Regions from separate parts of the Paenibacillus sp. GD4 genome, predicted to be linked through region 2. Evidence: predicted binding sites of a transcription regulator. Region 2 holds the regulator's gene; the other holds the start of a gene.
What was found. Region 2 encodes NrdR, which represses ribonucleotide reductase genes. Its sites were predicted from a motif close to AACACNATATATNGTGTT; they were not measured.
Positions count from the first base shown of each region.

Region 1: RAC89_RS04245 (adenosylcobalamin-dependent ribonucleoside-diphosphate reductase) is a predicted target of NrdR. The motif match lies at 7,002-7,019, and genes of this name have one in related genera.

Region 1 is NZ_JAVCYK010000001.1:907,605-922,540, reverse strand. It holds gene argS (arginine--tRNA ligase) at 1-591, shown strand, start outside; gene RAC89_RS04275 (YqzE family protein) at 697-909, shown strand; gene RAC89_RS04270 (hypothetical protein) at 996-1,946, opposite strand; gene RAC89_RS04265 (YqhG family protein) at 2,115-3,176, opposite strand; gene RAC89_RS04260 (DEAD/DEAH box helicase) at 3,173-4,972, opposite strand; gene RAC89_RS04255 (lipoate--protein ligase family protein) at 5,135-5,983, shown strand; gene dat (D-amino-acid transaminase) at 6,016-6,846, opposite strand; gene RAC89_RS04245 (adenosylcobalamin-dependent ribonucleoside-diphosphate reductase) at 7,088-9,640, shown strand; gene RAC89_RS04240 (Ger(x)C family spore germination C-terminal domain-containing protein) at 10,076-11,209, opposite strand; gene RAC89_RS04235 (GerAB/ArcD/ProY family transporter) at 11,206-12,303, opposite strand; gene RAC89_RS04230 (spore germination protein) at 12,300-13,691, opposite strand; gene RAC89_RS04225 (RNA polymerase sigma factor SigV) at 13,921-14,412, shown strand; gene rsiV (anti-sigma-V factor RsiV) at 14,414-14,936, shown strand, end outside.
Region 2 is NZ_JAVCYK010000001.1:1,168,216-1,183,151, forward strand. It holds gene RAC89_RS05580 (ABC transporter ATP-binding protein) at 1-73, opposite strand, end outside; gene RAC89_RS05585 (ABC transporter ATP-binding protein) at 63-986, opposite strand; gene RAC89_RS05590 (ABC transporter permease) at 1,019-1,882, opposite strand; gene RAC89_RS05595 (ABC transporter permease) at 1,879-2,898, opposite strand; gene RAC89_RS05600 (ABC transporter substrate-binding protein) at 2,886-4,439, opposite strand; gene RAC89_RS05605 (formylglycine-generating enzyme family protein) at 4,896-5,555, opposite strand; gene RAC89_RS05610 (DUF4180 domain-containing protein) at 5,577-5,945, opposite strand; gene RAC89_RS05615 (TetR/AcrR family transcriptional regulator) at 5,951-6,610, opposite strand; gene RAC89_RS05620 (LLM class flavin-dependent oxidoreductase) at 6,691-7,638, opposite strand; tRNA gene RAC89_RS05625 (tRNA-Ala) at 7,798-7,870, opposite strand; gene nrdR (transcriptional regulator NrdR) at 7,937-8,410, opposite strand; gene RAC89_RS05635 (alpha/beta-type small acid-soluble spore protein) at 8,510-8,734, shown strand; gene RAC89_RS05640 (lytic transglycosylase domain-containing protein) at 8,827-9,402, opposite strand; gene coaE (dephospho-CoA kinase) at 9,399-9,995, opposite strand; gene ytaF (sporulation membrane protein YtaF) at 10,033-10,722, opposite strand; gene mutM (DNA-formamidopyrimidine glycosylase) at 10,813-11,664, opposite strand; gene polA (DNA polymerase I) at 12,051-14,720, opposite strand; gene RAC89_RS05665 (HAD family hydrolase) at 14,880-14,936, shown strand, end outside.

The sequences.
Region 1 (14,936 bases), 260 kb from region 2:
AACGTCATTCACCTTGAGGAACTGCTCGGCAAAGCGATTGAGAAGACCCGCGAAATCATCGAGCAGAAAAATCCGTCCATGCCGAACAAGGATGAAGTGGCCCGCAAGGTCGGCGTCGGGGCGATCATCTTTAACGATCTGAGCAACAACCGAATCAAGGATATCGTATTCTCATGGGAGGAAGCCTTGAATTTCGAGGGCGAAACAGGGCCTTATGTCCAGTATACCCATGCGAGAGCAAGCCGTGTGCTGCGCAAATCGAATGATGACGTCTCGGATGCGTTCGATCTGACTGCGGATCAGCTGCATACGGAGCATCTTCACAACCCTGAGGCTCAGGCTGTGCTTAAGGAGCTGTACCTGTTTAAAGAGCGGGTAGAGCAGGCTATGCATAAGCTGGAGCCGTCGATCGTCAGCCGATACTTGGTCGATCTGGCGCAGCGCTTTAATCATTTTTATCATGAGTGTCCGATTCTTAAGGTGGAGGATGCTTCGCTGCGCGCGGCACGCTTGGCTATTGTCAAGGCGGTTCAAATCACCCTGCGCAACGGTCTGGCCTTGATCGGTCTGGACGCACCGGAAGAAGTCTAATGATACACAGCCGTACCTGCTTGTCTGCCGCTCTGCGGCGCAAGCAGGTTTTTTTGTTTGCGTGGAAGTGGAATGGGCCATAATGGGAAAGGGAGGTGCTTAGTCATGGCAAAAAGCGATGAACTGGTCAAATATGTCACGCAGCGGGTCGTTCAATATATCGAAATGCCGAAGGAGGTTCGCAAACAGGTGCGGGCCAGTCAGCGTGAGGGACGCGAGCACTGGGAAACCCGGTGGTTCGGGATGCTTCCGCTGGCGCTGCGTATGTGGACAAAGCCTTTGAGGCATCGGCTGGCGAGGGACAAGCAGGATGAATAAGGCGGAAAATAAAAAAGGAAAAGCTTCTCAGCTCCTTTCGGAGGGATTGGGAAGCTTTTCTATATAGGGAAAAGGAGGAGAAAAACCTAAGGGAAGAAATAACCTGCGGCATCCATCGCTTCAAACGGCAGGAACCGTTCGTCATCCTGATGAACCCGCATATACCGGCTGCTGTCGGACCATTCCTGGAAGCCGGTAACGGCAAGCGGAACGGTAATCCGTCCGTCAAACAGCTCCGCTGCGAAGGTGAGCCTCCGCTGACTTACCAGGTCAGCTTTCAGTTCCTGATAAGGATGATGTACCTGCCCGCCCGTTTCGCCCGGCTCCACTACCCACGGCAGCTTCGCGTAAGGATCAAACGGTGCGGTCGTACCTGTTTCTATTATTGTATGCGCAGGCTCCGGTTTTGTGAACGCATTCATGGAGCCGGACAACATCGATTCTTGGAGAACGTCTTTGGTCAGAGGCAGCAGCTCGCCGGTCTTGGCGTCGATGTACAGCGGCTCGCCGGAGTTGCCTTCTAATGTCAGCTCCCATACCGCCTGCAGCGGACTGACATACCATCTAACTAAGGAGGAAGGGATAAGTTCCTGCTGCATCAAGGTTTGATACAGCGTTTGAAAGCTGAAGAGCGGATATTCGCCGTTGCCGTATTCCGTTAACTGATACGTACCCTCTTGCGCGGCGTGAACGATCATATAGCCGATTTCTTGGCCGTTCGATTTAACCAGAATGACCCAGCCATGGGAGCCCGGACCTAGCGGGTAGCTTGTCCACGTAGCTTCCTGCCAAGACTCGAAGCCCTTCTGTGCGGCAAGCTGCTGAAAGAACCGATTCACCGCTTCATTCAGCGAGGGGGCTACGGGCAGCTGCTCATTTGGCGGGAGCGCCTTTTGGACGGCTTGCTGTATGGCCTGCTGCTGCGAAGACACGGAAGGCACCGCCTCGGGCACAGCCGAGGAAGTGAGCGGCCACACTGCCAGGAGGCTTGTCCCCAGCAGCAAAACAGCCAGCCGTATCGCTTGAAATTTCATCATAGTTCACCTGCTTGCGTTTGGATTTGGTGGGTAAAGGCCCTGGCCCTATGCGCTTGCCGGCGAGAATATGCCTTTATTGTAAATCATATGCCGGTAAAAAGTTTGTTAGAACTTGTAGGCGGCTCCAAAAAAGTTTTCCCTATATTGTGCGTTTGTTCGCACATTTCGCTAGGAGATGGCTCCATTCGCAGCCGGGAAATGAAACAAACCGCAGTTGATGACGGAAATATGGATCCGCGGCTGGTACTGCCATTCGATCTCTTGCTCGCGGCCTTGATATTGGGCTTCGATTTCCGGCCTTTGTTCTTCCTCTGCAGCCTGCAGCAACGGCTCATAGTAGGCTCGGATCCGATCCAGCTCGTCTTGAAGACGCAAATTCGCCTCCTCCGCCCAACGATGGTCATATCCGCTAAGCTTTTGCTCCAGATGCTCCTCCAGGAACAGGACAGCGCGCTGCAGAGCGATCTTGTCCGGTGTGACATACACGTGATTCGGCAGTCTGGGTGTCATTTTCTTCGTACGAATACTATCGTGAAACCTTTCTCGAATTTCTCCGGTTTGCAGATGGATCCCGATGGAATGGATCTCGCTTCGCTTCATATCGCAGGCCAGCTCTACCTTAAAGTTCACGGCAAACCAGGATTCGTAGGGCTTCGTCGGCGCGTTCTTCGGCTGCTCCGGCACATAAGCCTCGAACAACCGGACAAACCTTCCCTTGCTTCGCACGGCAGCGAAGATTTGCTCGAGCCTGCGGCTCCCGAAGGTCAGCTCGTCCCGCGGGATCCGGGCCGTGAAGCTGGTCGGCACGAAGCCGAAGTAGCGGCCGAGAATGCTGTCTCCTTGCTGCGGCGGAGCGCCGGGCGCGGGCTGCCCCGATGCAACGACCGGCTGACCGGGCGCCGCCGGTGCTGTTTGCGGGGCAGCGGCAGGCTGGACAGGGGCCATGCCTGGCGGCGCGGCCGCCGGAGCCATGCCGGGCATCATGCCCTGGGGCTGAGGGTGCAGCTCGCGGTAGGCTTCGGGCTCGAAGATGAGGGTGCAGGTCATCGTTTCCGGCGTTACGCCGGTCCGCTCGACGAAGCTCCAGTAGTAAGGGCGGTGATTCAAGTCCTTATCCGCGGAAGGGGAGAGCTTGACCGTCACGTAAGCAGGGTGTTTCTCGACAATGTCGCATTGCTCCGCCTCCAGATAACGCATCACATAGCTTCGAATTTGCTCCGTTTGCATCATGGACGAGTGTCCTCCCTTCCCTCGGTCACGGTCTGCCCTACCGCGCTAAGCATGGTGGTAAGCCGGCTTGCTTCCGAGGCTTCCTGCTCATACTCATCCTTCACTTCATAGAAGGAGCGTCCAAGATCATCCATCTGCTTACGAATATCGTCTTCGCTGCTCGAGGTGAGAATGAGCTTCGCGAGATGAGTCTCCAGTGACGTCTTCTTCTCGAAGCGTTCCAGAATCGTGTCCAGTCCTCCGATGACGAGCTCGAACATGTTGATTTTTTCATGAAGGAGGTTTAGAATGTGCTCCTCAATCGTCCCGGTCGTGGACAAATTGTAGATCTTCACATCATCCTTCTGCCCGAGACGATGAACGCGGCCGATCCTTTGTTCCACGCGCATCGGGTTCCACGGCAGGTCGAAGTTGATCATATGGCTGCAGAACTGCAGATTGATCCCCTCGCCGCCGGCTTCTGTTGCTATCAGCACCTGGGCGCGGTTGCGGAACAGGTCCATCATCCAGTCCTTTTTGCCCCGGTTCATGCCGCCGCGGTAAGGGACCGCCGTTATTTTGTGTTCTTTCAAATATTGAAGCAAATATTCCTGTGAGGCTCGGTATTCCGTAAAAATAATGACCTTATCATTGATCTGCTGAATCAATTCGATGACTTTATTCGCCTTCGTGTTAGACTTGATGCTTCGAATGAGCTCGACGAGCTCCCAGATTTTGGCCCGGAGGGGCGAATCCTCAGCCGTTTTCTTGAACAGGTTCACGAGGGTGATAAACACGGCGTCACGGCTTGAGCACACCTCCCGCTGAAGCGTCACCAGCGCTAGAATGCTGCTGATATCTCCGGCTGCATCCTCGTATCGTCCCTTGACGAAGTTCGTGACGCCGTCGTAAAGCGCTTGCTCCTCCGGAGAAAGCTGAAGCGGGATGTTGCGGACGATCCGCTTCGTAAAATTCACGTTGCCGTCGCTGCGGCGGTTGCGGATCATGACCTTGGACAGCTCCTGCTGCAGCTGGTCCTCGTTCTTCGGAACGCGCTTATCGACCACGAAGTTGGCTTGAAAGCTCGTTTGTCCTCCTAATTGGCCGGGCTTCAGCAGGGTGATTAGATTGTACAGCTCCTTCAGGTCGTTCTGCACCGGAGTGGCGGTCAGAAGGAGACAATATTTTTTACGAAGCTCATTTATGAATTTATAGTTGGTTGTTTTCTTGTTCTTCAGCTTGTGCGCCTCGTCTACGATCAGCATGTCGTACTCGAGTCCGAGCACGATGTCTCTATGAGGATCGCGCTTGGCGGTATCCATGGAGGCTACGACGATATTATTCGATGCCCACATGTATTCCTTCTTTTGCGCTACGGCGGGGATGCCGAACTTCTGATTCAGCTCCCGGACCCATTGCAGCACCAGGGAAGCGGGGACAAGAATAAGGGCTTTGGTCACCAGCCCGCGGATCATGTATTCTTTTAATATAAGGCCGGCTTCGATCGTCTTACCGAGTCCCACCTCATCGGCGAGTATGGCGCGTCCCCGCATCTCGGTGAGCACCTTCTTGGCCGTATCGATCTGATGGTCCATCGGTACCAGATTCGGGAGGTGAGTAAGGCACTGGAGCTCGTCGAAGCTGCGAATCAGCCCTGACTCCTCCGCCTCATACGCAAGCTGGAACATGGTCCAATCGTCCCAAGGGCCGTTTTTCAACGCTCTGGCGTGCAGCTCCTCGAACCACTCTCTGTCAAAATGAAGCTGCACATGGTCGTTCAGTTGTCGCACGTGTTCTTTTGACTGGGTTGATTTCATCGGTGCACTCCTTTGCGGTCTGCGGATATCTATCAGAGTTAAAATTTAGTATGTACGAAAAGGGCGGCTTTCAAACCAAACGCGAATGCATTATGATGATAGGTAGCGTTCTGCCTTTTTGGCAGGAGGTGCGGTAAGCAGGACAGAAGGAGTGAGCAGATTATGAAGGAAGAGGTATGGCGTTTGGTTGATTCGGGAGCATGCTCTCCCGCTTATAATATGGCGCTGGATGAAGCGATTCTTACCGCGCACAGTGAAGGCTTGGTGCCTCCGACCGTCAGATTCTACGGCTGGTCGCCTGCGTCGCTATCGATCGGGTATTTTCAGAAGGCGGAAGGGGAAGTAGATCTCGAGCGCGTGGAACGGGAGGGGCTCGGCTTCGTGCGAAGACCGACCGGCGGCCGTGCGGTGCTGCACGATCGGGAGCTGACGTACAGCATCATTGTGGCTGAGAGCTATCCGGGGATTCCGCGAGGAGTAACGGAGGCCTACCGGGTGTTAAGCGAAGGGCTGCTGCTCGGCTTCCGGCACCTGGGGCTGGATGCTGCGATGGTGTCCTTGGCGTCGGAGGAGGAGCAGCGTCAGTACGCGTCGATGGGCTCGGCGGCTTGCTTCGATTCGCCTTCATGGTACGAGCTGGTTGTGGAAGGCAGGAAGGTGGCCGGCAGTGCGCAAACCCGGCAAAAGGGTGTGGTGCTGCAGCACGGCTCGATTCTCCTCGAGCTGGATGTGGAGCAGCTGTTCGGACTGCTTCGGTTCCCGAGTGAGCGGGTGATGGAGAGGATGAAACAGCAATTTGTTAAAAAGGCTGTCGCGATCAACGATATCCTGAGGGACCTAGGTCGCCCGGCGGTGGAGCTGGATCAAGTGAAGGAATCGTTTGAGAGAGGGTTAGCCGAGGGGCTGAACGTTCGGTTCGAGCGGGAAGAGCCGACCTCGTACGAGGTGGAGCTCGCGGAACAGCTTGCGGCGGAAAAATACGGACATGCGGAGTGGAACCTTCGGAGATAGCCTTTAGGGGCTTCTCCGAAGGTTTTTCTTCTTTATTGCGGTATTGTGGATTCAAAGGCTTGCTGCAATCGCTTAGTAACGGGGCCGGAAGTGCCTTGGGCTATGGGACGATTGTCGATCGAGACAACGGGTGTGACTTCTACGGTTGTACCGGTTATGAATACTTCGTCGGCATTGGCCAGCTCGTCTAATGTGAACGCATGTTCATGGACCGGGATCTCCAGCCGGTTCGCCAGCTTCAGGACGACGGCTCTCGTAATGCCGTGCAGGATCAGGTGGTTGGCCGGATGTGTGTAAACGGCGCCGTCTTTAACCATCATGATGTTCGAGGCGCTGCATTCGGTTACCGTGCCGCTGCGATGGAGAATGACATCGGAGGCGCCTTGGTCAAGGGCATGCTGCTTGGCCAGTACATTCGGGAGCAAATTCAGTGTCTTCAGGTCGCAGCGGAGCCAGCGAATATCTTCCATCGTTACTGCGGCAATTCCTGATTCCATGGTGTTTAGAGGGCGTTTCACCTCGGTCGTATAGGCCATGAGTACAGGTTGGGCGTCCTGCGGGAAAGGATGCTGCCGCGGGGCGGTGCCTCGAGTGATCTGGAGATAGACCGTACCCTCCAACAGCTTGTTCAGTTGAATAAGCTGGAGGACTTGCTCCTGAAGCTTGTCCGTGTCGGCAGGAAGGGGGATGCGAACCTCCTTTGCCGTCCGATGAAGCCGGTCCCAATGTCCTTGCGGCTCATAAAGCTGTCCGTTATAAACGCGAAACACCTCATAAATCCCGTCGCCGAAGTAGTATCCGCGGTCCTCCGGAGAGATATGGAGTTCCTCCTTAGGAAGAAACTTGTCTTGATATAAATACATAAGGGCCTCCTGAATAGGTTCTGTTATGTTGGTGAGAACATATGTTTGATGCCTGTTTTAAAGCGTGGTAAGATGTATTTAGGGTAGCAAGGGTACACAAAAATGTCAAAGATGAGGAGGAATAAAGAGAGAAAAATCACAGACTTGTTATTGCGGACACAATATATTGTATAGTATCATTGTAATTACATACTACATATTGTGATTCCTATATAGGGATATATTTTCGGGAGGGTTCCGGGTGAAGACGATGCAGCGTATGAAGCTTGAGGGGTTAAGCGAGAAGATTTTTTTAGACCGTTACGCTATGAAGAAGGCGGACACGAGTGCGACTGCGGTTGGGGACACGGTCCTGGTACTGACGAAGGATGATCCGAAATTTCCGGCCAAAGAGGTCGGCGAGGTGATCAGCCGTGAAGGGCAATCCGTGAAGGTAAGGCTAAGGAATGGAGAGCTGGTTGATTCCTCGGTGGAAAAGCTTACGCTTACCGTTGAGACGACACCGGAGCAAATGTGGGACCGTCTCGCTTCGGCCATGGCTTCCGTTGAGGCTCCGGAGAAGCGCAAGGAATGGACCGAAAAGTTTCGCTATGTGCTGGACGATTGGAAGCTGGTTCCGGGGGGCCGCATTGCTGCTGGGGCAGACGCCAGCGACGAGCTGACCTTGTTCAACTGTTACGTCATCCCTTCGCCCAAGGACAGCCGGGGCGGGATCATGGCTACGCTGTCGGAGATGACCGAGATCATGGCACGCGGAGGCGGCGTAGGGATCAACCTATCCTCATTGCGCCCGCGACGAGCCATCGTTAAAGGTGTGAACGGTTCCTCCAGCGGAGCGGTGTCCTGGGGCGGCTTGTTCAGCTACACCACGGGTTTGATTGAACAGGGGGGCAGCCGGCGCGGGGCGCTCATGCTGATGATGAACGACTGGCATCCCGATGTCGTGGACTTCATAACCGTGAAGCAAACCATGGGGCAGATTACGAACGCGAACCTCTCTGTCTGCGTCAGCAACAGCTTCATGAAGGCGGTGAAGGAGGACCTGGACTGGCAGCTGTTGTTCCCGGATACAAGCGACCCGGATTATGATGAGCTATGGGACGGGGACCTTGACCGCTGGAGAAAGCTGGGCAAGCGTGTAGTGGAATATCGTACGGTCAAGGCCCGCGAGGTCTGGCACACGATCATCGAATCCGCTTGGAAGTCGGCTGAGCCGGGCGTCGTCTTTATGGAGTACTATAACCAGATGTCGAACAGCTGGTATTTCAACCCGATCATTTGTACGAATCCGTGCGGAGAACAGGGCCTGCCCGCGTGGGGAGTCTGTAATTTATCCGCCGTAAATTTATCGAAGTTCTATGATGCCGACAAGCATGATGTGGACTGGGATGAGCTTGGACGGGTCGTACGATATTCGACGCGGTTCCTCGATAACGTGATCGATAAGACGCCTTATCATTTTGAGGAGAATCGTGTCAATCAGCAGGGGGAACGCCGTGTCGGGCTTGGGACGATGGGCCTCGCCGAGCTGATGATTAAGCTCCGGATCCGGTATGGCAGTCCCGAATCGCTGGCATTTCTTGATAAGCTGTACGGGTTTATGGCCAAGGAAGCTTATCTGGCCTCGTCGGAGATCGCTGAAGAGAAGGGGGCCTTCTCCAACTTTGAGTCCGAGCCGTTCTTGCAGAGCGGTTTTATGAAGAACATGGTTGCGGCGTACCCTGAAGTAGGCGAAGCCATTAAGCAAAAGGGAATGCGTAACGTTACGGTCATCACTCAGGCGCCGACGGGCAGTACGGGGACGATGGTGGGCACTTCCACGGGAATTGAGCCGTATTTCGCTTTCGAGTATTATCGCCAAAGCCGTTTGGGCTATGACAAGCAGCTAGTACCGATCGCTCAGGAATGGATGGACCTGCATCCCGGAGAGGAATTGCCGGATTACTTCGTAACCGCAATGAACCTGTCGGCGGAGGATCATATTCGAACACAAGCGGCCATTCAGCGCTGGGTGGACAGCTCCATATCCAAGACAGCCAACTGTCCGGCTGATTTTACCGTGGAGGAGACCAAACGACTGTATGAGCTGGCGTTTGATCTAGGCTGCAAAGGCGTCACCATTTATCGCGACGGCAGTCGGGACGTTCAAGTGCTCTCTACCGAGAAGAAGGAAGAAGAGAAGGAGAAGGAGAAAGCGCAGGAAGCAAAGGATACTTCCTTGCCTACGGCTGCCGAGGTTCTTCCTGTTACGGAACGGGTGATCGATAAGGAATACAAACGCCGCCCTCAAGTGCTTCGGGGCGCTACGTATAAGATCAACACGCCGTTTGGCATGGCGTACATTACCATTAACGATATGAACGGCAGTCCGAGTGAGATCTTCCTCAATGTCGGCAAGGCCGGCTCGGATGTATTCGCGATGTCGGAGGCTCTGGGCCGAGTCTGCTCGTTATTCTTGCGTTATGGAGATCACGGAAACAAAACGCAGCTGCTTATCAAGCATCTGAAGGGGATCGGAGGCTCTGGCGCCATCGGCTTCGGGGTGAACCGGGTCGAATCCATTGCCGACGCTGTGGCGAAGGCGCTTGAGATGCATGGAGAAAGCTATGATGCTGCGGATGCTTATATCACGGCTACCCGCGAGGTGATAGGGGCGGAATCGGAAAGTGTTGCTGCTTCGGCACCGGCGGTTCAAACCTCGCTAGACCTTTGCCCTTCCTGCGGCTCGGCATCGTTGGTCAATACAGAGGGGTGCAAGTCCTGCAGCCAGTGCGGTTATAGCAAGTGTAGTTGAGGGGTACGAGCGAATCTATTGTTCCATAAAACAAAAACGTTCGCGCGCGCGTGCGATTTTTCATAATAAATAGGAAAAGTTCAATTGGATTGGGAAGCTAATTTCATATTCCATGGGAAATTTATATATATTCAGTTAGGTGTATAGAAATCAGTTTAACAGTCCGTATCTCGATGGTACGGACTTTTTTTGCTTTCTTTAAAATTGACAATACCTTATTAAGAATTTGATCTTTTTTTCTACCACCGACCAATTAACTGGATGGTATTCCCATGACCCTCGTTTAGGCGATATTTTCCAACAGCATTCAGATATATATCAATTTCTGTCGGACGTCACGGCTGCTTCTTTGTTTCCGCGGCCAAAATTCACAAAGCAGGGTTTGTTAATCACAGAGAAAAGGCGCTATCGCCTAAAATGGCGGCGCCTTATGACCTATTGAGCATTTGAGTTAAGGATTTGTACATCGAACTTCGGCTCGATCGACATTTGTGGATAGTCCTTACGCCAATCCAATGATTTCCAGATATCAGGATGGAAAGAATAGATCTTTCTTCCGATACCGAGAACATCCGAATTTGCTTTTTGTATCGTCTGAATCGTTGCTACAGCCCTTTCTTCCAGATAACTGTTCAATTGTTTTTCCATTTGATTAACATAATCCGATTTCAGCATAACCGCTTGCTGCCCGAGCTTATATGCATTGATTTTCAATTTGACACTTACGATAACCTTCGGCAATTCATTGGATCCAGGATGAATTGTAATCCTTGAAACACCCTTTTTGACCGAAAATGCATACTCTGTGCTATTCATATGTCCGGTCAGCAGTTGTTGTCCGATGCCTGACACAGAACGGCCGCCCACCTTGTGTTTATTGAAGTTTTCTCCTAACAATAACATCAGCATTTGGACTTGTTCCTTGCTGAGCTTCTCCTCTGCCTTCGTTCCTTGTCGGAATAAGAGAGCGCCGCTGAATTCCAGTTCTGAATTCGACTGCCTTATTACAGGCAATGCGATGTCTTCCAAAGGCTCTTCCCTGGATAGTATGAAATGCATCATGGAAACGTTAGGTATGATTCGACTCGCTTCCAAATTCATAATAAAATGATGCAATGTTTCCGTAAAATTTTCCCTATTAAACGATTTTGTTTGCATAAGTTTAGATATTGAACCTTCGAATATAACGACCGGAGTGTTGATCGATGCATAAGGAGCGTGAAGCAAAAAAGCAAGCTGTCCGATTGGATCCCGAGAAACAAAGCTTTCACTTAATAAATAGATTCTATTGTGGATACCAAGAAATGGACCTTTATCAAAGTAATCCCCTTGTCCGACCGCTTCGACAAAGCTTGGTCCTTTTAGCGGCGTTGTCTCGGATTTGGGGTCTCCTTCTCCCTGTCCTGCCTTATTGAGTTCTGTGACGACGTAATTGAGCAATACTTCACCGCTCTTCTCATTCAGATCCAAGCACGCAACGTCAACTAAATGAAGATTGCGCAGCGGCTTTTGATCCCAACAACCGGTGCATACCAGCAACAATATGAATACGACAGCCGCTTTTATCATCTTAAACCCGCCTTTCCCCGAGCTAGAGAGACAAGCAGCAAAACGGCCGGCACACCAGATATAATAAGGGTACTAGCTTTGTTATGATAATCGGCAAATCCTAATAACGTTTGGCGGTCGGAGAACCATACCCCAATAGCAAAACAAACAAACGCCAATATCCATACGAGCAGAACATGGTTTCCGAGCTTCTTCCCTAAGGTGGAAGCCAAAAACCGTGCAGACATAAACAGATAAACATAGATGGTAACTAAGGACATTGATAACCAAATGACCATAAATAAAATATCCAGATTTTGCACCATTGGCCATTTGAATTGACGGAGAATGAATACCATCGGTTCGGTGACAAGGTCCATTTGAGGTTCACTGAAGTTGTACAACACTATGGCCGAGATCAGAACATAGAAAAAGGTCGTAAATCCATTAGCTATGGACATGCCAATTAAGATCTCCTTGTTGCTATGCCTCTTAACAAAGGGGAAAACGTACAGAAGCATTTCATATCCTGCGTACGCCCAAAAAGCCGGAACAGCATCCTTTATAATGGGCCCCAGACCATGAGATCCGACTGGCGCAAAATGAAGCCAATCGCCCTTCCCCAACCCACTAATACATACGATCACAAAGCAAATCATAAACATCAAAATGCACGTTTCCGTAATGACGGCTATAGACCGAAGCGAAGACGAAGCGATATAGGCAGCGGTCGCACCCATAAGTGCAATAATTACAAACCATGGTGTTTTAAATAACACCCAACGGTTGATGAAATCGGCATAAGAAACTAAAACCATGAGAGATGACTCAATAAAATACAATGCGAATAAGACGTTTATTGTTACTCCTAACGGTTTTCCTGTAATCTCCGTTACATATTGGGGAAAAGGACGGTCTTCATATCGTTTTCCCAGCAGGTACACGATGAGGATCACCAATTGAGCGATCAAACCTCCTAGCAGTACCGACATCCATGAGTCATACCCCGAATTACGGGACTCTTCATAAGGAATCGTTAGCACTTTGGCACCTACTTGGGTGAAAATAACAAGACAGATCAGCTGCTTAATGGATATTTCTTTCAGATGAATCATTCATTCCATCCCCTTGGAGACTCGATTCTCATCTCGTCTTTAGCTAAGCTTTCCTTCGGACGCTCTTTCAAGCTCCCGAGCGGTCCTCTAAAAAGCGTATCTTTGATTGAACCTCCTAGAAGCCCTGAGTAAAAATACGGGATGCCCATGGTGTTCAAACGGGCCAAATGCGTTAGTATCAAGAGAAAGGAAAGCTCCAAGCCAATAAACCCGAATATCGCGCACAAGATAATGTTCGGGTACGCTAGTAATCGTACCGTACTTCTCATTTCGTAAACTGGAATAACAAAAGAAGCTACAGCTGTAAATGCTACTACGACCACCATCATATTGGAAACCAGATTCGACTGAACCACGACGGTACCGATGACGATACCGCCCACAACTCCGATCGTCTGGCCGACCGGATTAGAAAGACGGATTGTCGCCTCTCGCAGGATTTCCAGTGTGGCCAACATAAATATCGCTTCCATTACGGGAGGCATCGCAATATATTGCATGGAGCTTTGCAATGTTAGAGCAATTTCAAAAGGGATAATACGGGGGTCGAACGTGACAAGGGCAACGTAAGCTCCAGGCAAGCTGAACGCAATAATAAAGCAGACGATGCGAAGTATCCGTAAGGCGCTGCCAAACATCCAGTCAATTTGGTAATCATCCGGGGATTGAAAGAAGGCCCAGAAGGAAACAGGAGTGATCAAGCAATCCGGGGAACCATCGGTCAAAACCGCAATTTTCCCGTCCATCAGGTAAGACCTCACTCTATCCGGCCTCTCCGTTACAAGGATTTGGGGAAACAACGAGAACTTACTGTCTTGCATCATCTCTTCTACAAAACCGGGCGATTCAACGTAGTCAATATCGATATTACCAACTCTTCGATCAAGCTCCTTTACTACCTCTTCGTTGGCGAGCGAACGTAAATAGAGTACAGCCATTCTCGTATTCGATCTACGGCCGAGTTGATAGAATTTTACGACAAGGTCTGGCGTTGCAATCAGCTTGCGCAGCAAATTCAAATTCGTATTCATGTCTTCAATCAAAGCGTGGTGTGAACCTCGCAACACCTTTTCATTTACCGGAACGTTTATTGAGCGTTCCTTATGAAGCGCCGCGTCAAGTAGATAAAGCCTCGCCTGACCTTCGATTTGCAGTACAGTTTTCCCTTCGATCAATGCTTTCGCTGCTTCGGCAAGAAGCCCCGTTTCGCTATAATCCAGGATAGAGACAGCCTCCCGAACGCTTACCTCCGGTCTTTGAAGCAAAGGGCGGATAATATGCTCTTGCACCACGGCAAGCTCGATCATCGTGTCCAAATAAAACAATCGATACCGGTGTTCGCCGGCCGTGAATTCACTTGATTTGAAGTCAGAGCTATGAGATAACATGGCATGCAATGACTCTTCGTTTTTGTCCAAAGACAGATCGACGTTCATGAATTGGTACCCGTCCTTCCCATTCCGGAAAGTTTTCCCTATGTTACCCACAAATTCCCACCCTTATTCCATGAGTTGCGAAGGTCCGATCCAAACTTTTTACGATACTCATGCGTCATACTTGTGAAATGAAAACAACGTTGCTTAGGAGAGGGGTGGTACTTAATAAATGAGTACCAGCATGGAACAAACACTTATTCGCTGTATCACGGAAAACAAAGAGATGGTATATCGGCTGGCTTTCAGCTATGTAAAAAATAAGGAAGACGCACTTGATATTGTTCAGGATTCCATTCAAAAAGCATTTGTATCGTTAAGCCAACTAAAGTCAGAGAAATCTATTAAGAGCTGGTATTACAGGATTGTCGTGAATACCTCGCTGGACTTTTTAAGAAAGCAAAAAAGGCTTCTTCCTGTAGATGAAGCAACCTTAGAAATGCATGCTCCGCTAACAGAAGATGTGTATTCGGACATCGATTTGAAAAGGGCTTTGAATGATCTGCCTCCTGCCTATCGGATCATCATTGTACTTAGATATTTTGAAGATTTAAAAATAGAAGAGATAGCAGAGATCCTATGTGAAAACAAGAACACCGTAAAAACTCGATTATATCAAGCACTCGGCAAGCTGCGATTCAAAATGAAGGATGAAGCCATGGAGGAGGTTCAATAAAATGAATAAAGAGTTGGAGAGCTTGAAGCAGGAGTATCAAAATATCCCTATTCCAGACGAATTGGATTTTATAGTGAAGAAAGCAATCAAGCAGGGAAGAAAAAGTAACGGAAGAGTAAGATGGATGACCGCAATAGCCGCAATGGTTATTGTCATGACAGGATTGAATACCAGTCCTACCTTAGCGAATACATTGTCTGGAATCCCCGTGGTAGGTTCTTTGGTAAAAGTGCTCACCTTCAAGCAGTTTCAAGTGGATGAAGAAAATGCCAAAGCTGCGATTCAAGTACCTGCCATGACCAACCTTGATAATACTACGTTGGAAGCTTCATTAAATAATAAATATCTTGAAGAAGGAAAGAACCTATACGATGAATTTATGGTAGAACTGGAGAATTTAAAGCAAAATGGAGGCGGACATGTAGGGCTAAGCAGTGGTTATGTAGTAAAAACCGATAATGAGCACATCCTTTCCATCGGCAGATTTGTAGTGAATACCGTGGGTTCCTCCTCCACAAAATTCA
Region 2 (14,936 bases):
GAATATCCACATGATTAAAAAGCCAAGGCCGGTTCGCATAGCCATAGCCCAGCTTATTCCCTTCAAGAAGCATGAATGCACCTCACGAGTCCGCCTCTAACCTCTCTCATTGCCGGTACAGCCCCGAGGCATTCACGGGTAGCGGCGGAACATCTCGGCGCGAATACACAGCCTTCCGGCAAAGCATCTGCAGACGGCTGCGATCCGGGCAGAGGGGTGAAATCATTTTGCGGCAATGAGCGCCATAATGCTTGGGTGTAAGGATGTCGCAATCGTTCCCCCGATCCGCTGAAATCCTCCGCAGGACACTGTTCGACCACACGGCCCGCATACATAACCGCGACCCGGTCGGATACCGTCAGCGCCGATTCGATATCATGGGAAATCAGCATGACGGCGCAGCCTTGATCGGCCAGCTCCCGAAGGCAGCCAAGCGCTTCCCCGACAATTGCGGGGTCCAGCCCCGGGGTCGGCTCATCAGCAATGATGAGCTTAGCGCCGCTTAGGACCGCTGTAGATACAAGAACTCTTCTTGCCATGCCTCCCGACAGCTGAAACGGAAAATAGTTCTCCGCCTCCCGCTTCAGCCGGTACCGGTCGAAGACCTCTCTCTGCTTCGAGACGGGGTCACCCGCTTTGACCGATTGCCTGACCTGACGTCCTACACGCATCAGCGGATCCAGGTAAGAAACCGATTGTGGCACTAGGGAAATTTGGTTCCCTCTTAGCTTCGCCTGTCTTTCGGGAGTAAGCGGCTGCTGCCCGAACCGAATCGTTCCCGTAGAGCTTGCATTCCCCGGCAAAATCCCCAAGACGGCGTGGGCAAGCAGACTTTTGCCTGAACCGCTGGAGCCGAACACCGTTACAATTTCACCGGCATGGATCGACAGCCGAAGCTCATGCAGCACCTGAATCGTGCTTTGGCGCATGCCTTTCGTATATTGGGTAAAACGAACGGATAAATCCTCTATCTCCAATAGAGCCATATGATTCTCCTCCGAACCTGGAACTCGCCGGATCAGTCATGAGAATGATGCGGGTCGGTTAGTAATCGACACTGCTCTCCTAGCTGAGCAATGCTTCGAACAACAAGAAAGAGACACAGACCGGGAAACACGGCTAACCACCATAAACCGGCGGAAAGATAACGCATGGATTCCGATAAAATCACTCCGATCGCGGGCTCGTGCGGAGAAAGTCCAAGCCCTACGAAGGTTACCGCCGCTTCGTGCAAAATCGCGTGGGGAATCACCAGCACCAGCCCGGTAAGCAGCTGCGGCAGCAGGTGGGGAAGCAGGTGGCGGCTCCCGATCCAATAGGCGCTTTTTCCCATTCGTTTGGATATTAGCACGTACTCGGAGGAACGAAGCCGCAAGACCTCCGCCCGGATCACCCGCGTCAGCGCTGGCCAGTGGGTTAGCGCTACTCCGGCGATGACGCCCTTGGCCCCGCCCCCAAGAACGAAGGCGATGAGAATGAGCGCAACCAGATGAGGTACGCTCAAGAATAAATCGATAAGCCAAGTAATGACCCGGTCTACCCCTTTTCCGAAGACTGCTGCAGAGAGACCGAGTACCGTTGCAAGAATGACACTGATCCCGCCTGCGATGAATCCGACCTGCAGACTAAGCTGCAGCCCTTTCCACGTTCGGGTCAGCATATCTCGTCCCAGCCAATCCGTTCCGAAGAGATGCTCCGGAGAGGGCGGCACATTCCGCAGCTCCAGCTGAGATTGCAATCCCCCCTCCGGCAAAAAAACGGAACCAAGCCAAATGAACAGTAGAAATGCCAAAGCGCTTCCTGCCGAGAGGAGGGCGCGCTGACGGCCGTGCAGCTTAGGGAGCCTGAAAGCTGACTTCCAAGGCTTAGCCAAAGTTCTCATGCCGCTTGCCCCTCCTTCACTCTGGGATCGATAAAGCGATAAGCCGCCTCCGCCAGCAGATTGCCACAGAAGACGAACAGCGTGCTGAACAGAACGATGCCGAGCAGCAGAGGTACATCCCCGCGGAGCCCTGCTTCCACGGTGGCTTGACCTAAGCCGGGATAAGCAAATACCTGCTCGGCAAGCACCGCTCCGCCGAACAGCTCGCTAAAGGCAGTAAATTGCAGGGTAACGGCGGGCAGAGCTACATTGCGCAGTCCATGCCGCCAAAACAATGCAAAACCTTGCTCCCCTCTTGCTCTTGCAAACAAGATATAATCGCTGTCCAGCACCTCAACCAGCTTTTGACGCGTGTGCAGCGTAATGGAAGCTGTTCCTGCGGCGCTCAGAGTGAGTGCGGGCAAGGCCATATGCTCCATCCGGTCCGCAAGGGTTACTTGCTCCGCAAGCACACCGGCAGGGACGCCTAAGCCTACGGGAAACCAACCGAGCCAGACGGCAAAGATCATCAAGAACAACAGCCCCAGCCAAAAGGCGGGAGTTGCCGAAAGCGAATAGCAATACCATTGAATGAGCTTGTCGATCCACGTATTTCTCTTCATCGCTGCGATTACCCCCAAGGCAAACCCAAGAAGGCCCGAAAGCAGCCAAGCGGCCCCCATCAGAAAGACGGAGCTGACGAACCTCTCATGAATGACCTCCGTCACGGGCAGGCGATAGATCATGGAGGTGCCGAGCTCACCGCGCATGACGGAACCGAGCCACAAGGTGAAGCGTTCTACAGGCGGCTTGTTAAGCCCCCAATACTCGGCAATGGCCTCCCGCTGCTCGGGGCTAACCCTCATCAGGTCGGCGCCAACGTAGGCCTGCACCGGATCCATAGGGGAGTACTCTGCAAGCGCAAAGGAGATACTGCTTACCGCCAGGAGTAGCAGTATCAACCTGGCCCCTTTACGCAGCAGGAAAAAGGTTAGTCTCTTCGCGAACGAAGCCGAGGTTCTCATCACTCGGTCCATTGCCATTCCTCAATGTTATCCGTAACCGGCCAGCCATGACCGTGAGGATGAATCTTTTGCCTGCCGATGTCCAGACCCTCCTTAACAAGGTACAAATGATCCAGGTTTACAAGCCAAGCCCATGGCGCGTCGCCTTGGGCGCTTAAACCGGTTTGGCCGTCCCATTGCGCCTTTCTCCAATATTCCGCCGCTTCCTTCTCGTCCGTTGCTCTCAAGGCTTTCTCCATATAAGCCTCCACCGCCGGATTACTGTAAAAGCCAGGGTTATAGTACTCCACGCCGCCGAACCTGCTGCTGTATACGTTGTACATCTCCAGCGGATCATGGCTTCCCCAGCCTAACAATACGGGATGGGCATGCATCTGCTTTCGAATCTCATCCCAGCTCTTCCCTTCCGCCTTGACCGCAATTCCGAGCGGCTTCAGCATATCCGCAGCAGCAATCGCCAGAGACTGTCTATTGACATCGCCCGCAGGGTATAGGAGCGTAAGCTCGGCTTTGCGCGAATTTTTCTCAAGAATGCCATCCCCATCGGTGTCCTTCCAGCCGTCATCCGTCAGAAGCTTTCTGGCGCCGGCCATGTCGCCATCCTTGATGGCGGCGTCCGGGTTCGACCAAGGGAGGCCGTCATTGATCGTATAAGCAGGTGTACCGTGACCCTCAAGCACCCCATTCACCAGCGCTTTTCGATCGAGCGCCAGGTTGATGGCTTTTCGAACGGACGCTTCGGAGGTTACATCGTTCCCGACCGGGTAGCCTTCCTTCGTCTTGCTCCCTGCTTTCACGTAGGGAAACATGATGCCCCGATTATCCACCGACTTCACGGCTTCCAGCCTCATGCCCGCAACAGTCATCTTGCTGAAGCTTGCCGGAATGGCAGCTACATCGACCTTCCCCGCCTTCGCCGCGGCCAAAGCAGCATCCTCATTCAGGAAAAGAAACGTGATTTTCTTAAAGACCGATGGTTTCCCGTAATATTCAGGATTCGGTTCGACAATCACCTGCTGCCCCTTATCCCACTGCACGAGCCGGAACGGACCGGAGCCGATAGGATGGGATGCATAATCCTTCCCGTGGGCATGCTTCGGAACAATCCCCGTCGACACGAGATATTGGATAAACGTTGACTGCGGCTCTTTGAGCTTGAACCGGACGACATGCTCTTCCGGTGCTTCCACATCGCTCAAGATACTAAGGTCGATAGCAGAACCGCTCTTAGCAGCCGTTAGAAACGTATATTGGACATCGGCAGCGGATAACGGCTTCCCGTCGGAGAACTTGACATCCTTGCGAAGCGATACGGTCCAAACCCTGCCGTCACCGCTTACCTCATAAGAGGTAGCAAGATCATTTGTAATGTTCATCGCATGATCCCTTTTCAGTAAGGTGCTTTGGAACAAAGGCGAGCCATATCTTCCCCAGCCTGTCGTCGGGTCGAAGCCGTGCTCCGGCTCACCGCCTACGGCGAGCAGAAGCTCTTGTTTATTGCCCGCAGCCGTTTCCTTCTGCTTCCCCGAGCATCCTGCCGCAAGGATCAGCATGATTAGAATCAAGATCCCATAGTTTCTTATGATACTTTTCAAGCTCTCTCACTCCCGATTCTCATCTATGACCGTGTTCGGGCTGAATCTTTATGTAGGCTTAATCAATCGTAACACGAAACGAATAAATCGTAACACAAACTAATGTGCTTGTCATCAGTAAGGTACCAAAGAAAAAACCGTCCTGTTCAGGACGGTCCTTAAACTAGTACATTTCTGCAAAAAGGCAGATTTTTCCACCCTTTTCCTCAAAGCGAAGAGGATTTCTGCGTATATACAGCATTCCGAGGCCATTTGCCACACTATCAGCCATTGTGCGATTTTAAAGATGCTCATTCTCACAAATTCCGTTCTGAACTACGATTGGGATCGTGGATTTCTGCACTTTAGCAGCTTTGCTACCCTTGTTGGACACGATGGCGGTCTTCTTGCAGAAGAGGGTACCCCATCGTTCCCTTAGCAGGATCTCGCAAGACGAAACCCAAGATCATCGATCCGAAACGTCGGATGGCTTCGACGGCGGCAGGTGGCACCGCATCCCCTTGCCTCTTCCGCCCAGCTCCCGCCGCGAAAAATTCGGTAAGACCCGTATACCTTGGGATCATATACATCCCAGCACCACTCCCACACATTTCCCAGCATATCGTAGAGTCCCCACGCATTCGGCTGCTTCTGCCCCACATGATGTACCCTGCCTTCGGCATTCTCAAGATACCAGGCTATTGTCTTGAGCTCGCCGTAACGATAACCGCCAGTTCCGGCTTTACACGCATACTGCCATTCCGCTTCTGTTGGAAGCCGGTAACTGCGGGCCTCCCTGTTCCAGTCGACACGTTCTCCGTCCTCGCTTACCGAGTAGCATTCCTGCAGGCCGGCTTGCCGGGAAAGCAAATTACAAAAGGCAACAGCATCATGCCATGAGACGTCCACTACCGGAGATTGTGGCTCGTAGTGAGCTTCGACTGCCCTGGGTATGATCGCATCATACAATCCCCTCGTAACAGGAACTTGCCCTAATAAAAAAGAATCCACCCGCGTCGTCCAATTGCGCTTGATTCGGTCATCCCTTAATTCAACTTCACCCGCCGGAATCGGCACCATGGGGATCTCAAGCATCGACATCCTCCCGTTCGCCAACTAGCTCACCCTGCTCAACCGGTCAATGGCATGTTGTACGTCTGGCAGAAAGAAAAGATCGGCTCCGTTATTGCTCTCATAGATGAAGTCTTTGAGACTTTTACTAGAATACGTAGAAAAATCACCCACGATAGCAAGCTTCATCCGGTAATTGATAAATTTCTGTACCACTTCCCCTGCAAGGCGCGTACTCAGATCGAAAAAGCTTTCGCTCAGCAGCGATTTGTGCAGAATCATCCGATCGCTGTCGGTTTCATAACGCACGGTTGCCAAAAGATCCAAAGCTGACTGTGCATCCTCGACGGCGACCTCGCTGCCGCTCACAACGGCAATGGGCACCCCGTTAGCCACTACTTTTGTAATGTTCATTTCAACTAGCCCCCTGTCATCTTCCTAATATAATCCTCACCGACGTATCGGTTATCCTCGCCATGAACGGGCGGAATGTTCGCGACTCTAAAGAAGCTGAGTCCGACTACCATGGCAAGCAGCCCGTATGCAGCGCTTTGGGGATCTTCCACATTCATGCGCCCCGTCCTGTTGCCATAATCGAAAATTTTGGCGATGCCGTGGAGATCCGTCGTGTAACTGGCGGACACGACCTCCTGCAGCCTGCGGTCCAATACAGCCTTGGAGAACAACTGAAGAAAGAGTCTCGCCTGATCCTCGATCGGGATAAACATGGCTTCTATCCCGTCCAGCGGCGACACATTTAGCTTCATCTCGTTGCTTTTATCGTCATCATATGGGGGCAGGATATGCTTCATCGTAATATCGATCATTTTATCCGCCGGCATGGAGCTGTCGATTTCGGATTGTATCTTCAGACCGTAATAAGCCATGAAGGACCGGAAGGCTTCCACGATCAGCTGATCCTTATTTTTAAAATAGTAAATAATTACTCCCTTAGAGCATTTCGCATACTCGGCAACCTTATCTAAGGTCATCCCGTCCATCCCGTGAACGCTAATGCAGGTTAATGCCGCATTAATGACATCCGCTCGGCGCTTCGGTTCCATCCCTACCTTGGGCATACGTTCACCTGATTCCTATTTTATTTATACTGAACAGTCAGAATAAATTAATTGTATGTACCACTTGCCCTTTTGTCAAATTAAAAAGTGCATTGAGCAAGCAGTTCATAGGAACGCAGTCTTTCGGCGTAATCAGGGATCATACTTACAAGCATGAATTCATCAACTCCATATAAATCCGACAGCTCCTGTAATCGAGCTTGAACGGATGAAGCTGTTCCCACAAGAAGTTTGCGTTCTGAATACGGCATCGATTGTCCGGCCTGCACCTCTTCGCGGAACATGGAACCGCCGGAGAGCGCCAGTCTCCTTGCCTCTTCGTCGGTTGCCGCACATACAACACCTATGGTAATCATCGTTTTTGGCTTCGGGGATAGGGGCGAAGGAACAAACGATTCCCGGTAAGCGCGCAGCACCTCCCCGGGGTCCGTTTCGCTCATAAATTGGCCGAATACGTAACCCATTCCGAATGCCGCCGCATATTCCGCGCTTTTCTTGTTGGTTCCGAGAAGCCATACCTCCGGTTGAACAGAAGGATTCGGACGGGCGCCGACCGGTTCTCCCTGATAGGTGTAGCTGCCTTGCAGCAGCCTGGCGATATCCTTTAATTTATCCGGCATTTGCCCTACATTTTCCAAAAAATTGCCGCTAAGCGCCATACTGGCATGAGCATTTCCACCGGGTGCCCGGCCTATGCCCAGATCGATCCGACCGGGGTACAGGGCAGCCAGCAAACGAAAAGATTCCGCTACTTTGAGCGGCTTATAGTGCGGCAGTAACACCGCGCCTGAACCGATACGAATCCGCTTCGTTCGGGCTCCGATATGAGCTAAAAGCACTTCCGGCGACGGGCAAGCCAATTGCGGCATATCATGGTGCTCGGCCACCCAATAACGGGAATACCCCAGCCGCTCAGCCGTCTGTGCAAGCTCCGCCGCCCGTTCTAAGGCGTAAGTGTCATTCCTGCTGCCGAATACGGGGACCAGGTCCAGCACGCCAAGTTTTAGAAATTTTCCTTTTTCACTCATTTCATTCCCGATGACCGGTTCCCTCCTAATGCTCGTCCGATTTGTATTCATTTATCTGCGAAAAGCGGTATTACCAGTATAGCTCAGATAAACACTTTCCTTGCCTTTTCAAAATAAAAAAACCGACCCTCGTTGGATCGGTTAACTTTTGTTTATGTATGGAGCCTAGGGGGATCGAACCCCTGACCTCATCGCTGCCAGCGATGCGCTCTCCCAGCTGAGCTAAGGCCCCGTGTGGCGACAAAATGTATATTACCACGGAGCATCATTGCTTGTCAACACTTGATTTTACATGCTGTTATCCCTGTCCGCCGACTTGGTGCTTCAGCAAAATATCATTCAATTCCTTCATGAACATATTAATGTCCTTGAATTGACGGTACACCGAGGCAAAACGGATATAGGCAACCTCATCCACCGGGTACAGCTGCTCCATTACGATCTCGCCGATCTGGCGGCTGTCCACCTCGGCGTGCGCCGTATTGCGGATCTGTTTCTCCACCTCGGATACGATCTTGTCCAGCTGCTCTACCGACACAGGGCGCTTCTCGCACGCGCGGATTAATCCTCGCATCATTTTCTCCCGGCTGAATTCCTCTCGGCTTCCGTCTTTCTTAATGACGATAAGAGGCGTTTCCTCCACCATCTCGAAGGTCGTGAAACGCTTCTGGCATCGTTCACATTCTCTCCGGCGACGGATCGATTTATTCTCGTTGGCTGCGCGGGAATCAAGCACCTTGGTTCCACTATAGTCACAATAAGGGCATTTCATGAGCGGGATACATCCTTTCAGTATTACCATACACTACCTGTTATGAACGCCAAGGAAACGAGCATAATAGGATTACCAACGACAAGGAGGTGAACAGACATGGGTGCAGGTCAATCTGGTGGCAGCAACGTTCTGGTTGTCCCACAGGCTAGTCAAGCGTTGGACCAATTGAAGTACGAAGTAGCTCAGGAACTCGGTATCGCGATTCCACAAGACGGTTACTACGGTAACATGGCTACTCGTGATACTGGTGCGATCGGTGGTCACATTACACGCCGCCTGGTACAAATCGCTGAGCAATCTCTTGCCGGTCAATTCAAATAATACCACGTTTTGAGCAATACGCATAGAAGTATTGGACAAACCTCCGCAAGGAGCTTGTCCAATGCTTCTTTACCTTTTCTCAGAGTTTAAGCCTACTTCTTATTCCAATGATCTCCGTACAACTGCTCATATCGTTTCTGGTAATATACCACACGCTGTACGTAATGTCTTGTTTCGCCAAAAGGGATCATAGCCGCATTCTCCAAGGTTCCGTCCCATTCTTTCGATTGCAGCCATTTAATGACATTGCCCTGCCCTGCATTATACCCTGCAATAGCCGCATATGGATTGCCTTGAAATTGCTTGTGCAGCCAATTCAGATACCAGGATCCGAGCTGGATGCTAACGGCCGGATTATCCAATGCACTCCCGTAAGAAGGTGAAAATTGGCCGGTTTCAATAATCCATGAGGACGTATCCGGCATCAACTGCATGAGCCCGTAGGCCCCTTTCTTGGATTCAATGTCCTTCTCATAATTGGATTCCACCCGAATAATGGCTGCTATGAGAAAAGGGTCCAGCTCATACCTAGCCGCGTTTTCCCGAATCTCCTCCTGATAATGGATCGGATACATCATCCTCCCCAGCGCACCGCTGCTCAGAAAAAGAAATATAACAAACCCCACTAAAAGGAAAGCGAAAGTTCGTTTTTTTCGAAAAAACTTCATAACAGCCCCCTTTCCTTCAGAAAACGGTCCACCTGTTTTTCTGTTTCGATCAAGGTGCCGGAATTATCTATCACGATATCCGCGAGCTGCTTTTTCTCTTCGATCGGCATTTGAGCTGCGATCCGTTTCTCCGCTTGTTCCCGTGTGATTCCGTCCCGTGCCATCAGTCGCTCTTGCTGTACCTCACGCGGCACATACACGACCATGACCTCCGAAACCATATGCTGCAGCTTGGATTCAAAAAGCAGCGGAATATCTACGACAACCAGCTTGTCCGGATGCTGAGACTCGAGAGAAGCCATCTGCTCGCGCATCATGGCTCGAATCGGCGGATGAAGAATCCCGTTCAAATCCTCGCGGGCAGCCGGATTTTCAAAAATAATTTCGCCAAGCTTCTTACGGTGAAGCGACCCGTCCTCCAGAAGGATGCTTGGGCCAAAACGTTCCACCACCCGGGAAAGCACAGGACTTCCCGGCTCCACCACCTCACGGGCGATGCGGTCGGCATCCACCAGGAATGCGCCGCGCTGAACGAGCAGGGAAGCAACTGTACTCTTGCCGCAGGCAATGCCTCCGGTTAATCCGATATTCATGTTTATGCTCCTCTAGGAAGACGAAGTAATGGAAGAATTAGAACAGTTTCATGATACCCATGATGATGAGAACAAATCCGGGCAAAATCGATAGCTTGCGTATCCATCGAATATCGGCATAGCGGAACCCGATTCGAAGTCCCAGTGTAAGGAACATACCGCTTGCGCACGCGATTACCGCCGCCGTCAGCCAAGGGGTAAAACCAATCAGAGCGGCACCGATTCCGGCTCCGAACGCATCCAGCGACAACGCTAAGCCAAGCAGCATCGCCTCATTTGCAGAGATATTGCCCGACCGGTCCATATCCGCCACCTGCGGGGAACGCAGAATTTGGATGATCAGACCGAACCGTTTCAGCTCCAGCGTGAATATTTCCTTCACCGTATACACAGCCGTTCCCCCAAGCGGGGTGCTTACAGGTTGCTTGCCGGCATCAGACGCGTCAGCCTGCTCCTCTTTTTCCATAAACATCTGAAACAACGCCCATATGCCGATCCCTACGAGAATTAAGGCACCAAGCCCCTTAGCCCACTGCGGATGCACAAACCGACTTAGGTATACGCCAATCTGCATGGACCCGTAAATGATCAGCCCCGAGCAAAAGGAAATAATGGCGATGGATACAAGCGGTATTCTGATTTTACGCAACCCGTACATGACACCGACGCCGAAGCCGTCAAGACTGACCGCCAGCGCCAAGATCAGCAATGATATCGCAGGCAGCATGCTACCCCTCCTCCTCACCTAAAGCCTCAACCTATCTATATGAGAGCTCTGGGCGGAGAGTGCATGTCCGCAGACAAGACGGGCCTTCCCCTATACCTTTCGCACGCGTTGACGTTTTAAAGGCTGACATTTCGGACAATAATGCGTGCCCCGTCCCGCGACCACCGTTTTCACAATGGCCGTACCGCATGAATAACACGGCTCTTCCTTCCGGCCATACATCTTCAGCTGGTGCTGGAACATGCCGATCTCGCCTTGTCCGTTCACGTACGATTTGATGGAGGAGCCGCCGGCCTGCACCGCATCCTGCAGCGTTCGGACAATCGCCTCATGCAGCTTGGCAAGCTCCTTCCTGCTGAGCGATCCCGCTTCCCGCTCCGGATGAATACCCGCCAAGTACAAGGACTCGTCCACATATATATTCCCGATGCCGACAATGTATTCCTGATTCAGCAGCAGCGGTTTGATTTTCGTTGTTTTTCTTGCAATGGTTTCCTCAAAGGCTTTCAGGGTAAAGCCTTCGTCCAGCGGCTCCAATCCGAGCTTCTTAAGGGGATTCTCCTGCAAGTCCAGATTTTTCGGAAACACGTGCATGGTTCCGAACTGTCTTACGTCCTTATACCGCAGCTCCGTCCCATCGGTAAAATAAAAAATGACATGCGTATGCGGCTCGATCGCGTCATCCTGCTGGTATAGCCCATAGCGGCCCTCCATGCGCAGATGAGACACCATGGTGTAGTCATCCATCATGAAGCGCAGGAATTTGCCCCGCCGCTCCACGGTATGAATCGTCTGGCCCGCCAGCAGCTGCTCGAACAGCTTAACATCATCCGGCAGCAGGATGATCCGATTGAGCCGGACCGCAACCTTGGCAATCGTTTTCCCAGCCACGAGCTGATTCAGCGTCCGCCGAACCGTCTCTACCTCCGGCAATTCCGGCATGATGAACTCCCTCCTCTCGTATAAAGCAAGAATTGCTTCTATTCAATATCCCTTCTCATGAAGGGCAATCCTCTCTTAGAAAGAACATTTCTGCGAAAGTGCAGCTTTTCCCCTATCCAGTTTGGACAATCTGAAAGGATTTCTGCGAATATACAACTTTCTCGGACCTCTTGCCTCGGTTTGAGCCCTTACGCGCTCTGAAAGCTGTTATTTCGCACAAATCTCGTTCCGAACCAGGGAGAGGAGCGTAAATTTCTGCACTATGGCACGAATGCCCTGCAGCTTTGCAACCTCAAACATGTCGCAGCGCTTTGCTCCTTTTCGTCAAAAACGGCAACAACGGTGCGCAAGCACCGCAAGTTGCCGAGTATATTATTGCGTGAGCCTTATTTCGCTTCGTACCAATTCTCTCCCCAATCGACATCCACCTTCAGCGGAACATCCAGCTTGAGAGCGCCCTCCATCACCTCAGCAACGGTCCGCTTCATCAGCTCAAGCTCTTCCTCCGGCACCTCGAACACCAATTCGTCATGCACCTGCAGCAGCATGCGGCTCTTCAGCTTTTCTTCGCGCATCCGCTCGTCGAGCTGTACCATCGCCAGCTTGATGATATCCGCCGCAGTGCCTTGAATCGGCGAGTTCATCGCCGTACGTTCGGCGAAAGAACGAATGTTAAAGTTGGAGGCCGTAATCTCCGGCAAGTACCGGCGGCGGTTCAGCAGCGTCGTGACGTAGCCGTCCTCGCGGGCTTTGCGCACAATGTCATCCATATATTTGCGTACACCCTGGAACACGGCAAAATACTGCTCGATAAACTGCCCTGCTTCCTTCCGTGTAATATTCAGGTTTTGGGACAAGCCGTATTCGCTGATGCCGTAAACGATCCCGAAGTTGACCGCTTTGGCCGAACGGCGCATGTTCGAATCGACCTCAGATTCGGATACGCCGAAGACGTCCATTGCCGTTTTCGTATGAATATCCATATTTTTCCGGAACGCTTCCATCAGCTTCTCATCCTGAGAGATGTGAGCGAGCACCCGCAGCTCAATCTGCGAGTAATCCGCCGTCAGAATGCGCCAGCCCGGCTCGGAAGGCACGAATACCTTCCGGATCTTACGGCCCTCCTCCAGACGGATTGGGATATTCTGCAAATTCGGAAATTGGCTGCTGAGACGGCCAGTCGCGGCAATCGTCTGCTGGTAGTACGTATGCACCTTTCCGTCGCTCGGGCGAACCTCCTTCAGCAAGCCCTCCACGTACGTAGACTGAAGCTTCGCAAGCGAGCGGTAATTCAGAATATGGCCGATGACCGGATGGTACGGCTCCAGCTTCTCCAGTACCTCCGCATCGGTGGAATAGCCGGTCTTCGTTTTCTTCCACACGGGCAGCTGCAGCTTCTCGAACAAGATTTCACCAAGCTGCTTAGGAGAACCGATATTGAATTCGACGCCTGCGGCCTGGTATACCTCCTGCATGATCTTCTCGAGCTGTACGCCGAGCTCCGCACCGTACTTCTTCAGCCCCTCCGCATCGACCTTGATGCCCTTCATCTCCATGGAGGCCAGCACAACGGCAAGCGGGAATTCCAGCTCGTAGAACAGCTTATCCATGTCATTCTGCTCCAGATCGGCCTTCAGCTTGTCTGCGAGGAAGGCGACCGCTGCAGCCTTGCGGCATAGATAGGAGTAAAGCTCCTCCAGCGCTGGCAGGGCAAACTTGGCCCCCTTGCCGTAGACCTCCTCATCGGACGGTATCGCCGGAAGCTCATACCGTGCCGAAAGGCTATCCAGCGTCAGCGTGGACTCCGTCGGATCGAGCAGATAGGCGGCGAGCACCGTACAGATGCCGGCTCCCTTCAGCTCGATGCCTCTCCATGCGAGGGCGATCAGAGCGCGATGCAGGTCGAACACGGCAACGTTCTTCTCCTCTGAGGCGAGCCATTCGCGAAGCGGCTTCCCTTGATCCCCGGCCGCAAGCTCGAATGGGATATAGTAGCAGCGCAGCGCTTTGCCCTCTACAGGAGCAGGGCTGAAGGCAATGCCGACGACATCCGCCGTATGCGGGTTATCGCCGATGATCTCGATGTGCAGTGCCTGCACCTCAGGCAGGAAGGCCAGAAGCTCGTCCATTGTGTTCTCTGTTACTAGAACGGCTTCCATGTCCGCTTGCGGAACGGCCGAAGCGGCGGCGCTGACGGTCAAGTCCATTTTCTCAATGAGCGATTTGAATTCCAGCTTGCGGAACGCCTCTCCGAGCTCCCGCTTGTCGTAGCCCTCATATTTCAGCTGCTCCCACTCCAGGTCGAGCGGCACCTCGCGGTAAATCGTGGCCAGCTCCTTGCTCATGCGGGCACTGTCTGCGTGCTCGGCGATTTTTTCGCCCATTTTCCCCTTGACGTTCGCGGCATTTTCCAGCACGTTCTCCACCGAGCCGAACTCGTGGAGCAGCTTAAGTGCGGTTTTCTCCCCGACGCCCGGAATTCCCGGAATATTATCGCTCGTATCACCCATTAGACCCTTGAGGTCGATGATCTGCTTAGGTGTAAGGCCGTACTTCTCACCGATGTACTCCGGGCTGAACAGCTCCACCTCGCTAATGCCCTTCCGGGTTAGAGCAATCGTTACCCTGTCCGAGGCAAGCTGAAGCATGTCCTTGTCTCCCGTAACGACGAGCACCTCTATGCCGCCCTTCTCATCGGCAAGCCGTGTGAGCGTACCGATAATGTCGTCGGCTTCATATCCGTCCAGCTCGAACTGCCGAATGCCGAAGGACTGCAGCAGCTCCTTCAGTACCGGGAATTGCTCCGACAGCTCCGACGGCGTTTTTTCCCGTCCGCCTTTATATTCTGCGTAGTCCTTATGTCGAAACGTCGCTTTCCCCGCATCGAACGCCACCAGGAAATGGGTAGGCTTCTGTTCCTCCATGAGCCTCAGCAGCATCGTGGTAAATCCGAATACCGCATTCGTATGCTGACCCTTGGTGTTGCTAAGCGGCGGCAAGGCGAAGAAAGCGCGATAAATAATACTGTTGCCATCAATTAAAACCAGTTTGGACATGGTTACACCTCATTTTTTGAACCGTTAACATACCTCCCTTCATCATATCATACGGAGCCCGAAGAAAAAAACCGGGTTCTCACGTAAAGGAGGGCTGTTCGACGCCAATTTCTGCATAAAATGAAAAGGAGATAGCGAGGAACGGAGGTATGGTAAGCCATGACATCGATCGCGAGGCCGGTAAACAAGAAGGCCATTCTGCTGGATGTGAATCAA